Regions from separate parts of the Blautia sp. HCP3S3_H10_2 genome, predicted to be linked through region 2. Evidence: riboswitches for the same ligand, from Rfam matches in the RefSeq annotation. Region 2 holds a riboswitch; each other region holds the start of a gene.
The links. A riboswitch is a leader RNA that binds a small molecule or an ion and turns the genes downstream of it on or off. The one in region 2 is predicted to bind cobalamin.

Region 1: it holds a riboswitch for cobalamin, as region 2 does, so the genes downstream of both, ACTQWB_RS08550 (sirohydrochlorin cobaltochelatase) here and ACTQWB_RS13240 (cysteine-rich small domain-containing protein) in region 2, are expected to answer to the same signal.
Region 3: it holds a riboswitch for cobalamin, as region 2 does, so the genes downstream of both, ACTQWB_RS05035 (hypothetical protein) here and ACTQWB_RS13240 (cysteine-rich small domain-containing protein) in region 2, are expected to answer to the same signal.
Region 4: it holds a riboswitch for cobalamin, as region 2 does, so the genes downstream of both, ACTQWB_RS03225 (ABC transporter substrate-binding protein) here and ACTQWB_RS13240 (cysteine-rich small domain-containing protein) in region 2, are expected to answer to the same signal.

Annotation. Positions count from the first base shown of each region.
Region 1 is NZ_JBQKCL010000006.1:145,194-147,392, reverse strand. It holds gene ACTQWB_RS08555 (Ig-like domain-containing protein) at 1-388, shown strand, start outside; cobalamin riboswitch at 647-819, shown strand; gene ACTQWB_RS08550 (sirohydrochlorin cobaltochelatase) at 1,009-2,199, shown strand, end outside.
Region 2 is NZ_JBQKCL010000012.1:21,864-24,062, reverse strand. It holds gene ACTQWB_RS13255 (phosphatase) at 1-562, shown strand, start outside; partial or broken gene ACTQWB_RS13250 (DUF6783 domain-containing protein) at 516-653, opposite strand; partial or broken gene ACTQWB_RS13245 (DUF6783 domain-containing protein) at 591-734, shown strand; gene ACTQWB_RS13240 (cysteine-rich small domain-containing protein) at 769-1,056, opposite strand; cobalamin riboswitch at 1,387-1,574, opposite strand; gene ACTQWB_RS13235 (GDSL-type esterase/lipase family protein) at 1,713-2,199, opposite strand, start outside.
Region 3 is NZ_JBQKCL010000004.1:36,021-38,219, forward strand. It holds gene ACTQWB_RS05030 (VanW family protein) at 1-659, shown strand, start outside; cobalamin riboswitch at 714-905, shown strand; gene ACTQWB_RS05035 (hypothetical protein) at 1,115-2,199, shown strand, end outside.
Region 4 is NZ_JBQKCL010000002.1:290,978-293,176, reverse strand. It holds gene ACTQWB_RS03230 (sirohydrochlorin cobaltochelatase) at 1-618, shown strand, start outside; cobalamin riboswitch at 740-950, shown strand; gene ACTQWB_RS03225 (ABC transporter substrate-binding protein) at 1,054-2,151, shown strand; gene ACTQWB_RS03220 (FecCD family ABC transporter permease) at 2,190-2,199, shown strand, end outside.

The DNA.
Region 1 (2,199 bases), on a different contig from region 2:
TGCAACTGTAAATGCAAATGGTGTTGTAACCATGAAGAAGAAAGCTGGCGGAAAGAGCGTTGTTATCACAGCAACCGCAAAAGACGGCAGCAAGGTATATGGATCCATTAAGCTGACCTGCACCAAAGGTTATGTTAAGAAGCTTGCGATTTCCGGAAATAAGACCGTAAAAGCTGGTAAGAGCCTGAAACTGAAAGCAAAGGTGACTGCAACCAAGAATGCAAATAAAAAGGTTGCATGGAGCTCCAGCAATACCAAGCTTGCAACGGTATCTTCCAATGGTGTTGTAAAAACATTCAAAGGAAAGAAAGGTACAGTGAAGATTACTGTCAGATCTCTTGACGGAACAAACAAGAAAGCAACAATCACAATTAAAATTAAAAAATAATAAGGGACGATGGATGATTAAGAAGTCCTGAGTGAGAAAAATGGTCTGTAACCTGTTGATGGGTTGCAGATCATTTTTTTAGACTATGTTAGATGAAAAAAGTGCCACATTTTGGCGTATAAAAGTTGTATATTTGCCAGTTACTTATTTAAAAGATAAAATGTAGAAATTTGACCCTAATTCATAAAAAATACATAATTTATTCAAAAAAAATACATAAAAATATGGTATCTATTAACTATCCGAGTCGAATATGTATAATGGTTATAGCGCGAAGGTTGCATCATGGACATGATGCGCAAAAGAGAATCTGGTGTGAATCCGGAACGATGCCGTCACTGTGTAAGGGAGCTGCTTCAGAGCCCACCAAAAAGGGAAGGGGGAGCAGTGTTGATCGAAGTCAGGAGAACTGCCTTGGCGTGGAATCTTAGGTCTGCGGTACACAGAACCTGTATTCTCATAGCAATACATAGAAGTCCTGTTTTCAGGAGATGTGTTTATGAGGAAGGTGCAGCTGCAGAAATGTGGCTGCTTTTTATGTTTATACATAAAAGGCCCTGTAGGGCGGGATCCTTATGCATGATTCAATCCGGAAATACAGGAAAAAAGAGGAAAAAGAAATGAAAAGAAAAACTTTATTAGCACTGCTTCTTGCAACTTCCATGGCTGCAAGCATGACTGTAGCAACAGGATCTGTTGCATTTGCAGAGACAGAAGAAGCAACTGAGGAGACAGCAGATGACGCTGAGGCTACTGACGATGCTGAGGCAGCAGATGATGCAGAAGCAACAGATGATACTGCTGATGCAGACAAGGAAGCAGCAGATAAAGTTGCAGCTCTTATTGATGCCATCTATGTTCAGGAAAGAAATGACGACACAGATGCACAGTGCAAAGAAGCAAAAGAAGCATGGGATGCTCTTACAGATGCACAGAAAGAGCTGGTAGAAGGCGAAGAAGCAAGCCCAGAGTATTTCGGACGTGACACAGGTGATGCTTCCAAAGATGATCCTCGTAACCAGGATGAGATCGGTGAGAATGAGCTTCTTGTAGTAAGCTTTGGTACTTCCTTCAATGACAGCCGTGCAGAGGACATCAAAGGAATCGAGGATAAACTTGCAGATGCATTCCCGGATTGGTCTGTAAGAAGAGCATTTACCGCTCAGATCATCATCAACCATGTACAGGCAAGAGATGATGAGGCAATTGATAACATGCAGCAGGCACTTGACCGTGCAGTAGCAAACGGTGTTAAGAATCTGGTTGTTCAGCCTACACACCTTATGCATGGCGCTGAGTACGATGAGATGGTAGAAGCTATTGATGAGTATAAAGATAAATTTGAGTCTGTAGCAATCGCTGAGCCAATGCTTGGTGAGGTTGGAGATGACGCTACTGTTATCAACGATGACAAGGCTGCTGTTGCACAGGCAATCACAGATGAAGCTGTAAAAGAAGCTGGATATGACAGCATGGAAGCAGCTGCAGAAGATGGAACAGCATTTGTATTCATGGGACATGGAACTTCTCATGTAGCAAATGTTACTTATGACCAGATGCAGACACAGATGAATGAGCTTGGTTTCACAAACGCATTTATCGGTACTGTAGAAGGTGAGCCAGAGGATACTGCTTGTGAGGAAGTTATCAATAAAGTAAAAGATGCCGGATTCAAGAAAGTTGTTCTTCGTCCGTTGATGGTTGTTGCTGGTGACCATGCAAACAACGATATGGCTGGTGATGATGACGATTCCTGGAAGAGCATGTTCGAGGCTTCTGGAGATTTCGACAGTGTTGACTGCCAGATCGCA
Region 2 (2,199 bases):
ATCTTATTTCCGCAGCCTGACTTATTCCCCGAAGAAGCGCTTCGGAGTGGAATTATTATATGGAATCGAACTGAACATTCTTGATATTAATGGAACGGTAGATCTAAACCAGGAACTGCTTGATAAATTAGACTATGCCATTGCCAGCATGCATTATCAGAATTTCCGTCCCCTGACCTGTGAGGGAAATACCACAGCTTTTCTTAATGTAATGAAAAATCCTGTAGTAAAAATTCTTGGACACATTGACAATACCCAGTATGACTTAGATTATGAAACAATCATAAAAGCTACCAGTGACAATGGAGTTATCCTGGAAATCAACGAAGCCTCCCTTGCGCCATATGGATACCGGGGTGATACCCGTGCTAACTGCGCACAAATTCTGAAATACTGTCGCAAATACCTGGTTCCTATCGTGTTATCCAGTGACAGTCACGGCGTGGGACACATCGGTGATTTTACTTATGCAGCTGATTTTGTTCACGAAGCAATGTTTCCGGAAAGCCTGATTCTCAATAATCAGATTCCGAAATTGAAAATGATGTTAAGCATACGCTAGAGTATGTTTGAAAAAGGCTTTCTGCAAGATGTGCGTCACAATTTGTGGGAGATTTTGTCTGATTGAGGGAAGCGTAGCGGGCTACGCTGACTGAAAGAGGGCAAAATATACCGCAAAGTGGGGCGTGCAGATTGCAGGAATGATTTTTCAAACAGGCTCTAGAGTGTGTTAAAAAAGGCTTTCTGCAAGATGCACACTCTGGTGCACTACTCTTCTCTTACTTTTTTCATAAGGTCTGCCAGCTCCTGATATTTGCCGGTCACATAGCCATAATTTTTCCGTTTGTGAGGGAGCTGGCAATTGGTGCAGTCTTTAAAACCTTTTTCATTGTAGCGGAAATTTCCACCGCACTTATCTCCCAATGCATAAAGCGGGCAATAACAGAAAAGGCAGTTAAAATCTTCCGAATCCGCCCCTTTATGGCAGGGGAAAAACTCACATTTCTTATGACTGAAATAAGAATACTCTTTATCTTCCCAATATTTTTTTTCCATAATTTTCTTCTCCTTCTATCGGGTTCCAACATTTTGCCGGAACCCAAGCTTATAAAAAGGTAAAAAAATAACCGCTTACGCGGTCTCACATTCTCATAATATTTCAAATCATCACTTCTAAGAGGGAGCGATGCTACTCCGGGGTAGAATATGATCCGTTCATATATACGCGGAGGGAACGGTTTCATCCGAAGTAGTATCGCCTGCCATTTAATCTGTATAATTCTTCTGAACAGGCGATATTCCATAAAAAATGTCCACTCATAAAAGCGGACAACATCTCAGGGCTGCGGATTCCCTAAAACTGGTTGTTACACTTTCATCGGAAGTTTAACCTCGCCATACCAAGCAGGTTTCCTGGCTCCAGGATCATCGCTTCATCTCCCCTTCTCATGCAGCTGCACAATGGACTCTGAGACTCGCTCCTCTGTTACAGTGACCGGATCACTCAGGTTTCTCACCTGATTCCCTCTTTCTGCCAGCTCATAGCTGTCAGCACTTAATATGTTCAATATGGAATTATACTGACATCATAGTACCACCGGTCACTGCTTCTGTCAACCCTTCACAGGAAATTTTTGTTATTTTTTTATCACGATTCAATCACAAATTTAAATTCCACCCTCTAAGCAAAATTTAGTCTTACAAATTGAAATTCACTTTTGTATTTCTGTAATTTCTCTTATTTTAGAGATCAGCACATTTGCGGTCTTTTCATGTGATTTATGTCCCGGATGCTGTCTCGATCCGAATTCACCAGCAAAAGTATCCGGAAGTTTTACAAATTCCACTTTCTCATCCTTTGATTTTTCTTTATAGTTCCGGACTGCTTCTTCCAATACAGGCAAGATTACATCTCCAAGCATTCCGTAGCACCATATAATATAGCTTTTGGGGTTACAGGCTCTTATTTTTTTCAAAAACTCCTCTGCTGCACGTTCCACTTTTTCCAGATTCTTCGCGCCCATACCATCATTGGTTCCCAGATTTACAATAATTACATCTGGCTGGAATTTCTGAAAATCCCATTTTTCAAAGGCTCCCAGATGCTCATTTTGTGTTCCGTTTAGAAGGCCGCACACTTGATCATAATATAAGGGAATCGCCTGCTGTTCATTGCCTTCCCAGGAACAGAAAATACCC
Region 3 (2,199 bases), on a different contig from region 2:
GAGAAACTGTCACAATTCCGCTGGAAATCACTTTACCAGATGTGTCCACAGAAGAAATTGAAGCCCTTCCTTACCTGAACCTGCTTGGTACTTATACCACATACGGCGGAGGAACAGATAACCGTGTAGCCAACCTGAAACTGGCTGTGGAAGCATGTGACGGGGTAGAGCTTCAGCCCGGACAGATTTTTTCCTATAACGATACCCTTGGACCACGAACAGAGGAAAGAGGATACCGGGAAGCCACTGTGATCGTTGGCGGTGAGCATGCCCAGGATATCGGAGGCGGAATCTGCCAGATTTCTACCACTTTATATATGGCATGTCTCCAGTCAGATCTGGCTATTGTGGAGCGCCATAATCACGCGGCGCGGATCGATTATGTGGAGGATGGACTGGATGCAGCAGTAGTATGGGGCGGACAGGATTTCCGTTTCCAGAATAACAGTGCATATCCGGTTAAGATCACCGCTTCCTACGATGAGAAAGAAGAAGCAGTGACAGTATCCATCTACGGTACGAAAACAGATAACAACCGGGTGGAGATCACTACCGAACATTCAGATGCCAATATTTGCCGGACCTATCGCAGCGTCTATGATGAGGAAGGTACCCTTCTTCGCAAGGAAGAAGTTGGCTACAGCCAATATAAACAATAATTTGCCAGGTCAATCTATTGATTTCGACAAAGCAGTCTGCTATAATGAAATGAATTGAATAAATCCGTTTTCAGTGCCTTTGCAGGAATAGACTGCAGGCTAAGAGGGAATCAGGTGAAAGTCCTGAGCGATCCGGTCACTGTAAACAGGGAATGGAATCTGTTCGTGCCATTTGTATTTTACTGAGAAGGTTAGATTCCGTAATGATCTGTAAGCCAGGAAACCTGCTGAATCCGTTAATGAAAGCTTCCGAAGAAAGCACTTCATTCTCATGATATATCTGACTGCAGAATATTTAAATTTTAGTGCCTGCTTCTTTGTTTGGAGCAGGCATTTTTGTGTAATAAAATATTCCGTTGGAATTTTCTGATGTATACAGATGAGCTTCTTTACAAGAAACTGCCTGGATTTATTCAGAACCATATAAATGAACTATAAAGAATCGAGGGAGAAAAATGAAAAGAAATTCAAAACGCTTTCTGGCACTGTTTCTTTCTGTAGCAATGACGATCACTCCGGCTGTGCTCACACAGGCAGAGGGAGAGGATGTAAATGTGCTGATTACAACTACCCCTACACCAGCTGCAGAGGAAAAAGCTGCGGACATGGATGATCAGAAAACTGCTTCTGAAGATACTTCTAATACAGCCTCTTCAGAGGAAGCACCGGCTACGGAAGAGCCGGCAAAGGAAATCCCTTCCGAAACACCAGCTCCGGAGCAGACTCCTGCAGCAGAAGCGGATCAGGAACCAGAGCAGACACCGGAAGCAACTGTAACTCCGGTAGAAGAGAAAAAGGAAGAGGCAAAGGATACCAAAACTTCCGAAAAATCCGATTCCAAAGAAGAAACCGGAAAGACAGATGACACAACAAAAGCAGATGTAAAACCAGACGGATCGGACATCACAATTGATAAGCCAGATGATTCCGGCGCCCTTGGTATGTTTAAGATTGCAAGCTCTTCTGCAAGACACGAGGGAGACAAAACAATTGTTACTATCGTAACCGCTACAGACAAATACGATGCCATCTATCTCGGAAGCGTGGAAGATGCAAAAAGCGATCCAGAAAATGTATGTGTAGGAACTCCTACAGGAGAGGGCTATACCTTTGAATTTGCAGTTCCTTCCACAGAAGAAGACCAGAAATATCAGGTAGCCATCCGTAAAAAAGAGGGCGGCGTATGGTATCAGTATTCCAAAGGCGGAGAATTTACCATTACAATTCCAGGCAATAAGGCACCCACACCAACGGTTACACCAGTTCCAAGCGAGACCCCAGCTCCGGCACCAACCGCTACCCCAACCCCTGCTGTTAAACCAGCCGGTAACGTATGCGACAGCGGAATTTATAACGTAACTGTAAATTCCAGCGCAACCATGTTCCGTGTAGTAAACTGTGTGCTTACTTCCAAGAATGGCAAAATGACTGCTGTCCTTACTTTAAGCGGTACAGGATACGATTATCTCTTTCTTGGAACAAAGGAAGAAGCTGCCGCAGCAGATTCCTCGAAATGGGTTCCATATGTAGTAAATGCTGA
Region 4 (2,199 bases), on a different contig from region 2:
AAAAGGGATCACATTCATTATGACAATGTGAAAGAAGCTATGGATCACATGGCACAGGATGGAATCACAGATGTGATCGTTCAGCCCACCCATGTCATGAATGGCGTAGAGAATGATCTGATGAAAGCGGATGTTCTGGCATATGCCGATCGTTTCCAGTCTGTGAAATTCGGAGATCCGCTGCTTACCACAGAAGAGGACAATGAATATGTGGTAAAAGCAATCACAGACGCACTTCTGGTAAAGGATGAGGAAACAGCACTGGTACTTATGGGGCATGGAACGGAACATTATGCAAATACCGTTTATGCAGCCTTAGATTACAGATTCAAGGACATGGGTTATGAAAATGTGATCGTTGGTACCGTGGAGGCTTACCCGGGAATGGAACAGGTTTTGAAAAAGTTGGAAAAATCTGCTCCAAAGAAAGTAATGATCGCGCCATTTATGATCGTTGCCGGTGACCATGCCAAGAACGACATGGCAGGAGAGGAAGAAGATTCCTGGAAAAATATCATTGGGGCAAAAGGCTATCAGGTAGAAACTGTTTTGAAAGGTCTTGGCGAATACAAGAGTATTCGAAATTTGTTTGTAGAGCATGTAAAAAAAGCAAAATGATAAGAAACACGATTGGTTCGTTGCTCACGGAAATAAATGAGAATTGATAAATAGTTGACAATTTATTTAATCAGCGAATTATTTTGTTGTTTTTAAAGAAGAGATATGCTAGACTGTTGAAGTAATTGAATACCAGTTAAGTGAACAGCAATTCTGCTGTGAGAGGGAATCAGGTGTAAGACCTGAACGGTTGCGGCCACTGTATACAGGAAGGCAGGCTTAAAGAAACCATTGCGCATATGCGTGAGAAGGAAAGCCATGCTGCTAGAGTTTATTTGAAAAAGGCTCTGGGACCTGTGAGCCAGGAAACCTGCTTGACAAGGGTAAGAGAAGGAGCTTCCGTAAAAAGTGCCTTTTAAGTCACTGCCAGCAGTGACGCTTTTTGAAGCCCCATCTTTTCGGTTACAGAAAACAAACGAAAAGAGAGGAAAAGAAATGAAAAACAAAGTTTTAACCACAAGAATCATGGCTATGATGATGGCAGCTGCTATGACTATGTCCGTATCACCTGCAGTTTATGCAGCAGAGCGTGCTGACTCCGAGACCATCAAGGAGGACAATCAGCCTGCAGAGGAAACCACAGATGCTTCTGAGGAGAACGCAGATGCAGCTTCTGAAGGAGAGACCAGAACAGAGTATCCTTTGACCATCACAACCTATGATTACGATGGAAACGAAATCGAAACCACCTATGAAAAAGCACCGGAAAAGGTTATCGCTGTATACCAGGGTAGCATCGAGACAATGCTTGCACTTGGTCTTGAGGACCGTCTTGTAGCAACAGCTGGTCTTGATAATGAAGTTCCGGATGCTCTCAAAGAAGCATTTTCTAAAACAAATTATCTTGATGAATTTACCCCATCTCTTGAAACTGTTACTATGCTGGAGCCAGATATGATCCTTTCCTGGAGTTCTCTGTTTTCTGATAAGAACCTTGGAAATGTAACCAACTGGATCGACAAAGGCTGCAACACCTACTATAACTCCAATACCCGTCCAGGCGGTGAGAGAACCCTGGAAAACGAATATACAGATATCCTGAACCTTGGTAAAATCTTCGACGTGCAGGATAAAGCGGAAGCAATCATAGATGACATTAAAGCAGTTATCGACAATACACTTGAGGCTACAAAAGACGTAGAAGAGAAGCCTACCGTAATGGTTCTGGAGCCACTGGGTGAGGATATCACAAACTATGGCGCAATCAGCCTTGGCGGAGATATGGTAACCAAGTTAGGCGCCACTCTTGCAAATCCGGATGCCTCTGCTGTTGGAAAAGAGGATATCATTGCTGCAAACCCGGATGTAATCTTTGTTGTATACATGCCATACGCTGGTGATGACCCACAGAGCGTTCTGGAAAGCCAGATGGCAGTTATCCAGGATGACGAGGCACTTCAGAGCCTTGACGCTGTAAAGAACGGCCGTGTATACCCGATCATGCTCAGCGAAATGTATGCAAGTGCAACACGTACCCAGGACGGAGTAGAGACATTTGCAAAGGGATTATATCCTGACGTTACAATTGACTAAACTTTGTCTGGTAACGGATATTGATTGAGGAAAAAACAGTGAAAAAAG